Regions from separate parts of the Mesorhizobium hunchu genome, predicted to be linked through region 1. Evidence: riboswitches for the same ligand, from Rfam matches in the RefSeq annotation. Region 1 holds a riboswitch; each other region holds the start of a gene.

Region 1 (4,275 bases):
GAATGCCGGCAATATTTGCTCAGGCAGGCGTTCGAGGAAGCGATTCACACGCACACCTTCCAGTACATCGTGGAAAGCCTCGCGCTGGACGAGGGCGAGCTGTTCAACATGTACCGCGAGGTGCCCTCGATCACCGACAAGGCGGCGTGGGCGCTCAAGCACACGCAGCATCTGGACGATCCGGACTTCAAGACCGGCACGCCGGAAGCCGACCAGGCCTTCCTGCGCGACCTCGTCGCCTTCTACGTCATCTTCGAGGGCATGTGGTTCTACACCGGCTTCGCGCAGATCCTGTCGCTCGGCCGGCGCAACAAGATGGTCGGCATCGCCGAGCAGTACCAGTACATCCTGCGCGACGAATCCATCCATCTGAACTTCGGCATCGACGTCATCAACCAGATCAAGCTGGAAAACCCGCACCTTTGGACCAAAGCGTTCCAGGACGAAGTGCGCGGCATGATCGCCGATGCCGCCGAACTCGAAGCCGCCTATGGCCGCGATACCATGCCGCGCGGCTTCCTCGGGCTCAACGCGGCGCTGTGCGAGCAATACATGCACTTCATCGCCAACCGCCGCTGTGCCCAGCTCGGCCTCACGCCGGTCTTCGCCGAGACGGAGAATCCATTCCCGTGGATGTCGGAGGCGATGGACCTGAAGAAGGAGAAGAACTTCTTCGAGACCCGCGTCATCGAATACCAGAATGGTGGGGCGCTCTCATGGGATTGAGTTCGGCCATGCCTTCGCCCGCACATTCCGGGTTCGGCTCCCTGGACCGGGTGCGGTGCGAGCGGTAGCTCAGCCGATTATGGACTGGGCAGTCGCATCGCTCTGTACGGAGAACCGACGATGCCGGTTCTCCGTGCACTGCTCCGCTATCGGCTGTGCTCACGCCGCCTGGACTTCCCAACTCGGGAACGGGTCGGGCAGGTTGCGCCAGCGCCCCGGCATGAAATCAATTTCGGCGACGAGGCATTCGTCCAGTCTTCGCCGTATGTCCGATTCGTCCATCGGGTCGCAGCCGATGAAGACGATCTCCTGCCGCCTGTCGCCCCAGACCGGGTCGATATAGGGCTTCATTGCCGCGCGCCATTCCGGGTGGTCGGGCCACTGGTGCTTCGGCACCGAGGCCCACCATAGGCCGCGCCTGTTGGTGCGGATCAGCGCGCCGGCCTGGCTGATCTCGCCGACGTGGTGCGGCCGTGTCGCCAACCAGAAGAATCCCTTGGCGCGCACGACGCCCGGCCACGATCTGTCGATAAACGCCTTCAGCTTCTCCGGATCGAAGGGCCGTCGCTGGCGATAGACGAAGGAGCGGATGCCGTATTCCTCGGTTTCGGGAACGTGGTCGGTGAAGCCGTTCAGTTCCTTGAACCAGAGCGGGTGCGTCTGTGCCTTCTCGAAGTCAAACCGCGCGGTGTCCAGAACCCTATCCAACGGCACTTGCGCGAAATCCGTCTCGACCAGATCGGCGTCGGGGTTGAGCGCGCGCACGATCTTCCTCGCCAGATCGAGGTTTTGGGCGGGCGCGTCCGAAACCTTGTTGAGCACCACGACATCCGCGAACTCGATCTGCTCGACCAGCAGATCGACCAGCGCACGCTCGTCGCCGTCGCCCGCCGTCTCGCCGCGCTCGTGGAGGAAATCGCGCGAGGAATAATCCTTCAGCAGGTTGGCCGCATCGACAACGGTGACCATGGTGTCGAGCCGGGCGACGTCCGACAGGCTTTCGCCGTCCTCGTCGCGGAAATCGAAGGTGGCGGCGATGGGGAGTGGCTCGGCGATGCCGGTGCCTTCGATCAGCAGATAGTCGAAGCGGCCTTCCCGCGACAGCCGGCGCACTTCCAGCAAAAGGTCGTCGCGCAGCGTGCAGCAGATGCAGCCATTGGTCATTTCCACCAATTGCTCGTCGGTGCGCGACAGGTTCGCCCCGCCGTCGCGCACGAGCGAGGCGTCTATGTTCACCTCGCTCATATCGTTGACGATGACGGCGACGCGGCGGCCTTCGCGATTGTTGAGGATATGGTTCAGCAGCGTGGTCTTGCCTGCGCCGAGAAAGCCGGAAAGCACGGTGACGGGTAGTCGGTGATTGGACATCGTTTCGCCTGTCAGATGGTTGGGCGATGACTAATATCTGTAATATTATAACATATCAACCAGAGTTATGTGGTTGTCGCCTTCGCGCTTTGCCGATGTCGCTTTCATGGCTTCGCTTGGGGTCGCTTCGTGGTCTGATCGAGATGTTCAAGGTGCCCGTCAGCGGAAACGACGGCGGGATAATTGGGAAGCCGGTGCCTCTTTCAGAGGGAATGCCGGCGCTGCCCCCGCAACGGTAGCGGAGCTGAACCCCGACTGAAACCACTGGGCGGAAAGCCCGGGAAGGTGTCGGGACGGCCTGACAAGGCCAGCTTCGGAGCCCGGAAACCAGCCTCGGACATAACCTGACTGATCGCGGTGGGCGGTCAAGAGGCAGAGCGCTTCGGGCGATGCTTGCCTGCGGCCATCTACCCCTCAATCACCACCAGTTCAGTCCTTGTGCGAATGCGAGGACGGACATGGATACACGCAACGAGATGCTGAGGCTGATCCGCGAGCGGCGCGACGGCTTTTCCCTTCAGCAGCCCTTCTACATCGATCCGGATTTCTTCCGGCTGGATATGGAACTGATCTGGTATCGCGACTGGCTGTTCGTCGGGCATGACTGCGAGATCGCCAAGCCAGGCGCCTTCTTCACCGTACAGGTTGGCGACTATCCGGTGGTGATCGTGCGCGGCCGCGACGGCCGGATTCGCGCCTTTCACAACTCCTGCCGTCACCGCGGCAGCCGGGTGTGCAACACCGAGCGCGGCACCGCCGCGCGGCTGGTCTGCCCCTATCACCAGTGGACCTACGACCTCGACGGTTCGCTCGTCTTCGCGCGCCAGATGGCGGACGGCTTCTGCAAGGAGGAGTTCGGCCTCAAGCCCGTCGCCTGCGAGAGCGTCGCCGGCTACATCTTCATCTGCCTCGCGGATCAGCCGGCCGATTTCGCGCCGTTCCGCGCGCTGATGGAGCCGTTCTTCGCGCCGCATGACCTCATCGACGCCAAGGTCGCCTACGAATCGACCATCATCGAAAAGGGCAACTGGAAGCTCGTGTGGGAGAACAATCGCGAGTGCTATCACTGCGCCGCCAATCATCCCGAGCTCTGCAAGACGTTCCCCGAAGCGCCGACCATCACGGCCACGAACGCCGCAGAGAAAGATCCGGAGATCCTGGCCCATTGGCAGCGGTGTGAATCCCACGGACTGCCGTCGCGCTTCCGCATCGATGACGCCGGCCAATACCGGGCGACACGTGTCCCGCTGCTGCGTGACGCCGTGTCCTACACCATGACCGGCAAGCGCGCGGTGAGCAAAAATCTGTCGGATAACGTGTCTGCGGAGAAGATCGGCGCGCTGCTGCTGTATCACTATCCGACCACGTGGAACCACGTTCTCGGAGACCATGCCGTCACCTTCCGCGTACTGCCGATCAGCGCCACCGAGACCGCGGTGACGACCAAGTGGCTGGTGCATAAGGATGCCGTCGAGGGAGTCGATTACGATCTCCAGAACCTCATCCATGTCTGGACCGAGACCAATGACGAGGACCGCCGTATCGTCGAGGAGAACGCCTTCGGCATCAAGTCGCCCGCCTACGAGCCCGGCCCTTACTCAGAGATGCATGAAGGCGGGGTAATCCAGTTCGTCGATTGGTATGCCGGGTTCATCGAGCCGCGCCTTGCTGAAGACGACAGGCCCGCGCTGCGCAGCGTGGCGTGAGGAGGCCGGCGTGAACGCGATGACTGATCTCGCTCTCTACCGCCACCTCGATGAGATGGCGCCCTGGAACGACCGGCTGCAGGTGTTGGAGGTGATCGGCGTCTCGGACGAGGCGCCGGACGTCAGGACCTTCACCTTCCGCTCCGATGCGCAAACCTGGTTCCGCTACAAGCCCGGCCAGTTCGTGACGCTGGAACTGCCGGCGGCTGACGGGCCGTTGATGCGCACCTACACCCTGTCGTCGTCACCGTCGCGGCCGTTCTCCATCGCCGTCACCGTCAAGGCACAGCCAGGCAGCATCGGCACGCGCTGGATGTTCGACAATCTCGGCGTGGGGACGCGCATCAGGGCATTCGGACCGGCCGGTGATTTCACCCATCACAACCACCCGGCCGCCAAATACCTGTTCGTCTCGGCGGGTTCAGGCATCACGCCGATGATGTCGATGCTGCGGTGGTTGAACGACTGCGCGCCG
Region 2 (4,275 bases), on a different contig from region 1:
CCGATCACGCCTATCAACTGGCCGACCGGACCCTCGTGCTGTTACGTGGCCGCCCGCCCGAGATCGGCATCATGCTGGCGGCGTTGAAACGCCAGGCAGGTCGCGATATGACTCGCGTCATGAACATCGCCGTGATGCATGATGGCTCCGCCAGCCTGCGCCAGGGCTGCTGGGTGGTCTTTGTCGCCGCCCTCAGCGTCGTGTTCAGCTTCGCGCTTGCCTGTGCCATGCCATTCGCGGCGATCGCAACCGTTGCCGCTGCCAACATGCCGCGGCGCGGCGCGCTAATGCTGACGGGCGTCGCATGGCTCACGAATCAGACGGTCGGCTACCTGGCGCTCGGCTATCCGAGGATATGGGACAGCTTTGCCTGGGGTGCGGCGATCGGCGTCGCGGCCGCGCTCGCAACCGGTGCCGTGTCCTTGTTAAGCGCCAGGATCCGGTCCGGGCCTCTGGTGCTCGTCGCGGGGTTTACGGTCGCGTTCGCCGTCTACGAACTCGCCCTGTTCTCGGCGACCGCAGTCTTGCCGTCCGGAGATGACGCATTCTCGCTTCCTGTCATCCTACAAATCCTCTGGCCGAACATGCTGGCGCTCGCGGCCCTGGCATCGCTTCACAAGCTTGCCCTCTCCATCGGTTTCCTTGCACGTCCGGAAGCCGGGCGTGACGGCGCTTACGCCTGAGCGGATGCGCTTTCCTCCCGAGCGCATCGTCTGCCTGACGGAAGAGACGGTGGAGACGCTCTATCTGCTGGGCGAGCAGGACCGCATTGTCGGGGTTTCCGGCTATGCCGTCCGCCCGCCGCAAGTCCGCCGCGAGAAGCCGCGCGTCTCGGCCTTCACCTCCGCCGATATTCCGAAAGTGCTGGCGCTCGAGCCGGACCTGGTTTTGACCTTCTCCGACCTTCAGGCCGACATCGCGGCCGAGCTTGTCCGCGCGGGCGTCGCGGTCCACGCCTTCAACCAGCGCGACATAGCCGGAATCTTCGCCATGATCCGCACGGTCGGCGCTCTCGTCGGAGCGGCCGAAAAGGCGGAGACGCTGGCGCGCAGCTATGAAGAACGGCTTCGCGGCATAGAGAAGTCGGTCCGGGGGCTACAGCGGCCCCGCGTCTACTTCGAGGAGTGGGACGAGCCGATGATCAGCGGTATCGGCTGGGTGTCGGAACTTGTTGGTATCGCAGGCGGCGACGACGTGTTTCCCGGCAAGGCGAAGGAGAGGGCTGCCAAGGACCGGATCGTTTCCTCGCTAGACGTGGTTGGCACCAGACCCGACATCGTCCTGGCCTCATGGTGCGGCAAGAAAGTGGTTCCCGAAAGGATTCGCTCCCGGCCCGGATGGGAGGCTATCCCGGCCGTCCGCAAAGGCCATACCGTCGAGATCAAGTCGCCGCTGATCTTGCAACCGGGACCGGCCGCCCTGACGGACGGGCTCGACGCGATCCTTGTCGCGCTCGGGACGTGGCGAGATCGGTAGCTCGCCGTCCGGATTGCCATTGGCCGCGGCAGATCCTATGGTCCCCACCGATGGTTCCCGGTCCGCAAGGCCCGGGATGAAAAGGGAACGCGGTGAGGCTCCAGAGCCAATGCCGCGGCTGCCCCCGCAACTGTGAGCGGTTAGCGACGTCCGACATGCCACTGGCTTCACGGCTGGGAAGGTAGGACCGAGCGGTGACCCGCGAGCCAGGAGACCTGCCATCGCGACGAGTTGACCGGACGGGGTGTTCCGGGAGGACGCTTCGAGAGCGGTTGCCACCGCGATCCGGACATCCTTCCGCCCCCATTTCGAGATGGCGGTTTGCAGTGGCGGCGACCAAGCACACTATTCACGTCTGCACCCGGTGCCGTGGTGGGAACGGTCAGCCTGGGTTGCTATTGCTGGGCCGGCTCCAAGACCTTCTTGCCGCCCGGACGACGTGCGATCTCGTTCTCGGCGGCGTTGGCTGCATGGCCGGCTGCGACCGTCCCTTGACAGTCGGCTTCTCGGCGCCGGGCAAGGCAAGCTACCTTTTTGGGGATATCGACCCGGACTTGCACGCGCAGGCGCTGCTGGAGTTTGCGGATCTTTATACCTCATTGTTGGGCGGCTGGTGCAACGAAGGTCAGCGCCCGGCGGGCCTTGCCGGCAAGATCATCGCACGCATACCCGCCCCCGCGGAGCACAGCCTCCAATGACAGCGGCCCTCGTCGAATGCGCTGATCTGGGCTTCCGGACGAAGGATGGACTGGAACTGGTCAGTTCGGTCGCATTGCAGGTTCACAAGAACGAACGCCTCGCCATTGTCGGCCCGAACGGTGCGGGTAAGAGCACCCTCCTGCGCATGCTGGCGGGTTTGCTGCGACCGACAAGCGGGGAGGTATGGCTGGATGGCAGACCTCTTCGTCGGCTGTCCCCTGCGGAACGGGCACTGCGTATCGCGGTGGTCGGCCAGAGCGACGTGCCAGACCCGCGGCTGGCCGTCATCGAATATGTCGAACTGGGTCGCGTGCCGCACCTAGGCCTCCGCGGAAGAAGCACGGACCGCGACATCGTCGTGGACTCGCTGCGGCGCACCGGCATGCTGAAGGTGCTCGGTCGCACCATCGGCTCCCTGTCGGGAGGCGAACGGCAGCGGGTGCAGCTTGCCCGGGCGCTGACCCAGGAGCCAAAAGTGCTTTTCCTGGACGAGCCCACCAATCACCTCGATCCGCGCGCCCGTGGCGAACTGGTCGAGCTGGTGGCCGGCCTGGACATAGCAGTTATCGCCGTCCTGCACGACCTGTCGCTCGTAGCGCCCTTCGCCACCCATGTCGCCATCATGGATGCCAGCCGGCTCAAGGCGTATGGCCCGCCGCGGCAGACGTTGAACGCCGCCCTTGTCCGCGATGTGTTCTCCATCGACGTGCTGCGGCTCCCGCATCCCGTGGAGGACCGCGAACTCACCGTCTTCGACATACCCCTTCGTCTTTCCCGCTAAACCTATAGGAGACCATTCAATGCTCAGGCGCGTCGCCTTCACGCTTATCCCGGCCCTTCTGGCCTTTCCGGCCTTCGCCTATCCGATTACGGTGGACAGTTGCGGTACGCCGCTGACCTTCGATGCCGCGCCGAAGCGGGCGGTCGTCCATGACATCAACATGTCCGAGATGGCCTTCGCCCTCGGGTTGCAGCCTTCCATGGTCGGCGTCACCGGCATCACCGGCTGGTACAAGCTCACGCCCGAGTTCATCAAGGAACAAGGTTCCATCCCGGAACTCGCGCCGAAATATCCGACGATGGAGAACCTTCTTTCCGCGAACCCGGACTTCTTCTTCGCCGGCTGGTACTACGGCATGAAGCCGGGCGGCGACGTCACGCCGGATACGCTTGCCCAGCATGGGATCAAGACGCTGGTGCTGACGGAGAGCTGCGTGCACTTGGACAAGAACCGGCCCGCCGCGTCGATGGACCTCCTCTACGGCGATATCGAAAAGCTCGGCAAGATCTTCGACAAGGAAACGGAAGCCGGAAAGCTGGTGTCGGGCTGGAAAACCGAACTTGCCGGCATCGAGGAAAAGGTCGGCGACCGCAAGGGCACACGGGTGTTCCTCTACGATTCCGGCGAGGACAAGCCGTTCACGGCGGGCAAGTTCGCCATGCCGACTGCGATGATCGAGGCGGCTGGCGGCGTCAACATCATGGCCGACATGGAGACGAGCTGGGGCAACACGGATTGGGAAACGGTCGCCACCCGCAATCCGCAGTTCCTCATCCTGCTCGACTACCAGGACGGCGGCGGCGCACAGAAGCTGATGGAGTTCCTCAAGGCGCACCCGGCCATGAAGGAGACGGATGCGGTGAAGAACGGGCGGTTCGTGCCGTTGCGCTATGAGGAGCTGACGCCCGGGCCGGCCAACATCGCCGCGATCGAGAAGATCGCCAAGGCGATGTATCCCGACGCCTTTTGAGATTGGCCTCCTCTTATTTCCGATCGGCGATGGCGGGCGGGGCGGCGGCGGTCGTCGCCCTCGCGCTTTTGTCGATAGCTTTCGGTTCGACGGTGATCCCGCTGCACGATGTGCTGAGGGCAATTGCCGGTGCCCTCGGACTCGGCGACGGACAAGGTTCCGGTCCGGTCGCGAGCATCGTCGTCGAACTGCGCCTGCCGCGCACGATCCTCGCCGTTCTGGTTGGCGCTGGCCTCGGTATCGTTGGGGCTCTGCTGCAGACGGTGACGCGCAACGATCTGGCCGATCCTTTCCTGTTCGGTTTGTCCTCGGGCGCGGCGGCCGGAGCCGTATCGGTGATAACCGTCTT
Region 3 (4,275 bases), on a different contig from region 1:
GAGCCGGTCACTCCCCGTCAAGCGGCTCCGTGCCCACCGGCTTGCCGTCGCGCGACAGGCGGATCTTCTCGACCTTGTCCTCGGCAGCTTTCAGCAGGCGGTCGCAATGCGCCTTCAGCGCCTCGCCGCGTTCATAGATCCTGATCGACTGATCGAGCGGCACGTCGCCGCGCTCCAGGTCGTCGACGATCTTCTCCAGCGCGTCGAGCGCCTGCTCGAAGCTCATCGCCCTTACGTCCTCGTTGGTCTTGACGTCGTCGTTCGCTTCAGCGGTCATCGGTCATCCTTTCATCAGCCGGCCGACATGGGCGGCGGTCGAGAAGGCCAGCCCCTGCAGGTCGTAGCCGCCTTCGAGCAGGCTGACCAGACGGCCGGCGCTGTGGGTGGAGGCCTTTTCCATCAGTTGTCCGGTCGCCCAATCGAAATCCTCTTCGGTCAAATCGATCTCGGCCAGCGGATCGCGGTGGTGGGCGTCGAAGCCGGCCGAGATGATGACCAGGTCGGGGCGGAAGGCGTCGATGGAGGGCAGGACGCGCGACAGGAGGGCGTCGCGAAAGGTGTCACTGCCGGTGCGCGGCGCCAGCGGCGCGTTGACGATGTTGCCGGCACCTGTCTCGTTCTTCGCGCCGGTGCCGGGATAGAGCGGCATCTGGTGCGTCGAGCAATAGAGCACCGTGGGGTCGTCCCAGAAGATATCCTGCGTGCCGTTGCCGTGATGGACGTCCCAGTCGACGATGGCGACGCGTTCGGCGCCGTGCTTCTTCTGCGCGTGGCGGGCGGCGACCGCGGCGTTGTTGAACAGGCAGAACCCCATCGCCGTCGTCTTTTCGGCGTGATGGCCCGGCGGGCGCGAGGCGACGAAGACGTTGTCGGCGCGGCCCTCGAACACGTCGTCCACCGCCGCATTGGCGGCGCCGATCGCGGTCAGCGCCGCCTGCCAGCTTTTCGGCGTGGCGACCGTGTCGGCATCGATCTGCGTCATGCCTTCCGAAGGGACGGCGGCGCGGACGCGATCGAGATGCTCCTGCGGATGCGCATAAAGGATGGTCGCTTCGTCTCCCATCGGCGCCTCGACCCGGTCGAGCGCGGCGAACGCCTCGTCATCCAGCACGCGCTGGATAGCGCGCAGCCGGTCGGGCCGCTCGGGGTGTCCGGCGGGTGTCAGGTGTTCGAGGTAGATCGGATGGGTATAGAGGCGGGTGACCATGCGCCTAACATAGAGCGCGACACGCCGTTTCGCCACGCAAGCGCTGAATTCGGCTGGGGAAAGTCGCCCGGGACGCCCGATACCACTTCTCCGCTAGGCAGACAGGGGATCGTGGGCTAGTTTCGGTCCCGCCAGGTGCCCGCCGCGAAGCGGGAGAATCGGGAACGCGGTGCAAATCCGCGGCGTGCCCAACGCTGTGAGGGGGACCGCATCGGCAAATGCCACTGCCTGAGGGCGGGAAGGCGCCGAATGTGGGACGAACCCGAGCCAGAAGACCGGCCAGGCAAGACGGTCGCCCCGCAAGGCCGGGCGGAGCGACCTGTTTTCGATCGCAAGGGGATACGCGATGGATGCCGGCGCTCATCATCTGGACGACAACGCTTTCGACGAGGACGCCCGTGCGGCCGTCTATCGGGCCATCTTCACGCGCCGCGACATCCGCTCGGATTTCGTGGCAGCACCGATCGACGACAGTACGCTGGCGCGGCTGATCCGTGCCGCGCACCACGCGCCTTCGGTCGGCTTCATGCAGCCGTGGAATTTCATCGTCATCCGCGACAGGCGACGACGCGAGAAGGTGCGCGACATCTTCCTCCAGGCCCGCATCGAGGAAGAATGCAATGTCGCCGAGGACCGCCGGGCGCTCTACCGGAACCTGCGGCTCGAAGGCATCTGCGAAAGCGCGCTGAACCTGTGCATCACCTGCGATCGCGAGCGCGCCAGGGACTCACCGCTCGGCCGCTGGCACAATCCCGAGATGGACCTCTTCAGCACCGTCTGCGCGGTTCAGAACTTCTGGCTGGCGGCGCGCGCCGAAGGCATCGGCGTGGGCTGGGTCAGCATCCTCGACAAGGGCGCCCTCAAAGCCTTGCTCGGCATTCCCGAGCATGTCGTGCCGGTCGCCTATCTGTGCGTCGGCCGGGTCTCCGGTTTCGCGACGACGCCGGAGCTGCAACGGCGGAGGTGGCGCGAACGACTGCCTCTCGCCGAACTGGTGATGGGCGAACGCTATGGCGCATCCGGCGACGCCGGGCTGACCAAGGCGATCGCCGACCTGCCGGCACAGGAGTGACGCTCAGGCCGGGCGGGCGGCAGCTTCTCCAAAAGAACCGAATGCCTTGTCCTTCAGTTCGCGAAACTGGCGCGAGACCTCGGAGAGCCTGGCGTCCCACTCAGGATCGGGCGCCTGCCCTTCGATCGCCTTGAAATAGACCTGCATCAGCGAAGCAATGGCGAACGGCTCGACAAAGGCGGCCTTCAGCGCCCAGGCGAAGACGATGGCCAGCACGAAGCTCCAGCCGCCAAGTTCGCCGGGCATGAGGTAGACGACGGCGCCGGCCGGCGCCAGCATGACGAGGAAGATGGCGAAGGTGACGCCCCACAGGATCAGCGCCAGCCACGCCGCGTTCTTGACCATCTTCGCGCCGTTCTGGGCATAGAGCACCACACCCTGCCGCGCGGTCTCGAAAGGAGAGGACGATCCGACGCGGATATTGTAGCCCAGGATGATCTCGTCGATGTAGGTGAGCGCTATGCGGATCACCGTGTTGATGAGGCCGACAAGGCCGTTCAGGCCGGGGATCGGCAGGAAGGCGGCAATGCCGCCGACAAGGCCGGTGACGACGCGGACCGCGCCTTTCACCAGTTGATCGACCACAAACAGGATGCCGGCTTCGCCGAAGCGCCCGGCAACGACCTCACGCGCGTAGGCGAGCTGACCCTGACCGCCCGGCACGGACCGGCCATCGAGCAGATGAACCATCACCGCGATATGCCCGGCCTTCAGCAGATAGAGAATGAATTCGCGGATCCAGTAGACAACAAGAGAGACCAATACAAAACCGGCGACGCCGCCATAGAAGGCTCCGGCTTCCGGCCCGCCATTGGCGAAAGCCTGCCCCACGCCCCAGCCGATGCCCGCACCGGTTCCGGTCGCTGCGATATAGGCCAGCGTGATGCCGAAATAGACGATCATCCTGAACAGGATGAACGGCCACGTCCTTATCATGATCGACACCGAGCGGCCGATCGAGAAATCCCACATCGTCCTCCCCCCGGTTGAGACGATGCCGCAGGATCGACCATGCCGGCCGTTTCGTCAACGGCGCGGCGGGCGCGATCATCTATTTCCGCTAGAGAATCTCGGTACTGGCGATGTGGATGCCGAAGCCTTCCAGGCCGACATAATGGCGCTCGCGCGAGGCGATCAGCCGGATCGAAGAGATGCCGAGATCCTTGAGGATCTGCGCGCCGAGGCCGATCTCGCGCCATTCGCTCTCGCGGCGGCGGGCCTCTTCATGGTCCTCGCCGCCGGCGGCCGGGCGATTGCGGTCCTGATGCGCGACGCCGACCGAGCCCTCGCGCAGATAGACGATGACGCCGCGCCGCTCCTCGCCCATCGCCTTCATGATCGCGTCGAGCCGATGGCTGGTGCCGAACACGTCGCGCACCACATCCTCGGAGTGGAGCCGCACCGGCACGTCGTGGCCGTCGCGGATATCGCCGAAGACGACAGCCAGATGGTGCATCACGTCCCAGGGCAGCATGTAGGTGTAGACCTTGGCCGTCCCTCCGGGGGTCTCGATGTCGGAGCAGGCGACACGCTGCACCAGCGTCTCCTGGCGCTGCCGGTAGGCGATCAGATCGGCGACGGAGACCTGCTTCAGCCCGTGCTTCTCGGCGAAGGCCGAGACCTCGGGGCCGCGCTTGACGGTGCCGTCGTCGTTGACCAGTTCGGAGATGACCCCGACCGGCGGCAGGCCGGCCAGCTTGCACAGGTCCACCGCCGCCTCGGTATGGCCCGAGCGCATCAGCACTCCGCCTTCGCGCGCGATCAGCGGGAAGATGTGGCCCGGCCGGACGAAATCGTTCGCGCCGACATTGCCGTTGGCGAGGTTGCGCACGGTCAGCGTGCGGTCGTCGGCGGAGATGCCGGTGGTGGTGCCGTGCTTGAAGTCGACGGAAACCGTGAAGGCCGTGGTGTGGGCGGAATCGTTGTCCGCCACCATCGGCGCGAGGTTGAGCCGCCTGGCTTCCTCCTTGGGCATCGGCGTGCAGACGATGCCGGA

The links. Region 1 has a riboswitch for cobalamin ahead of ABMA46_RS12700 (aromatic ring-hydroxylating oxygenase subunit alpha). Riboswitches for the same ligand answer to the same signal wherever they lie in the genome.
Region 2: another riboswitch for cobalamin. It lies ahead of ABMA46_RS06660 (ABC transporter ATP-binding protein); the one in region 1 lies ahead of ABMA46_RS12700 (aromatic ring-hydroxylating oxygenase subunit alpha).
Region 3: another riboswitch for cobalamin. It lies ahead of bluB (5,6-dimethylbenzimidazole synthase); the one in region 1 lies ahead of ABMA46_RS12700 (aromatic ring-hydroxylating oxygenase subunit alpha).

The regions. Positions count from the first base shown of each region.
Region 1 is NZ_JBEBMG010000006.1:116,823-121,097, forward strand. It holds gene ABMA46_RS12690 (ribonucleotide-diphosphate reductase subunit beta) at 1-726, shown strand, start outside; gene zigA (zinc metallochaperone GTPase ZigA) at 886-2,094, opposite strand; cobalamin riboswitch at 2,228-2,444, shown strand; gene ABMA46_RS12700 (aromatic ring-hydroxylating oxygenase subunit alpha) at 2,553-3,800, shown strand; gene ABMA46_RS12705 (FAD-binding oxidoreductase) at 3,820-4,275, shown strand, end outside.
Region 2 is NZ_JBEBMG010000002.1:654,952-659,226, reverse strand. It holds gene ABMA46_RS06675 (hypothetical protein) at 72-683, shown strand; gene ABMA46_RS06670 (cobalamin-binding protein) at 688-1,476, shown strand; cobalamin riboswitch at 1,511-1,713, shown strand; gene ABMA46_RS06665 (DUF1636 family protein) at 1,671-2,174, shown strand; gene ABMA46_RS06660 (ABC transporter ATP-binding protein) at 2,171-2,956, shown strand; gene ABMA46_RS06655 (ABC transporter substrate-binding protein) at 2,976-3,926, shown strand; gene ABMA46_RS06650 (FecCD family ABC transporter permease) at 3,956-4,275, shown strand, end outside.
Region 3 is NZ_JBEBMG010000002.1:430,479-434,753, reverse strand. It holds gene ABMA46_RS05595 (exodeoxyribonuclease VII small subunit) at 8-277, opposite strand; gene ABMA46_RS05590 (histone deacetylase family protein) at 281-1,207, opposite strand; cobalamin riboswitch at 1,324-1,505, shown strand; gene bluB (5,6-dimethylbenzimidazole synthase) at 1,554-2,279, shown strand; gene ABMA46_RS05580 (hypothetical protein) at 2,283-3,251, opposite strand; gene ribB (3,4-dihydroxy-2-butanone-4-phosphate synthase) at 3,340-4,275, opposite strand, start outside.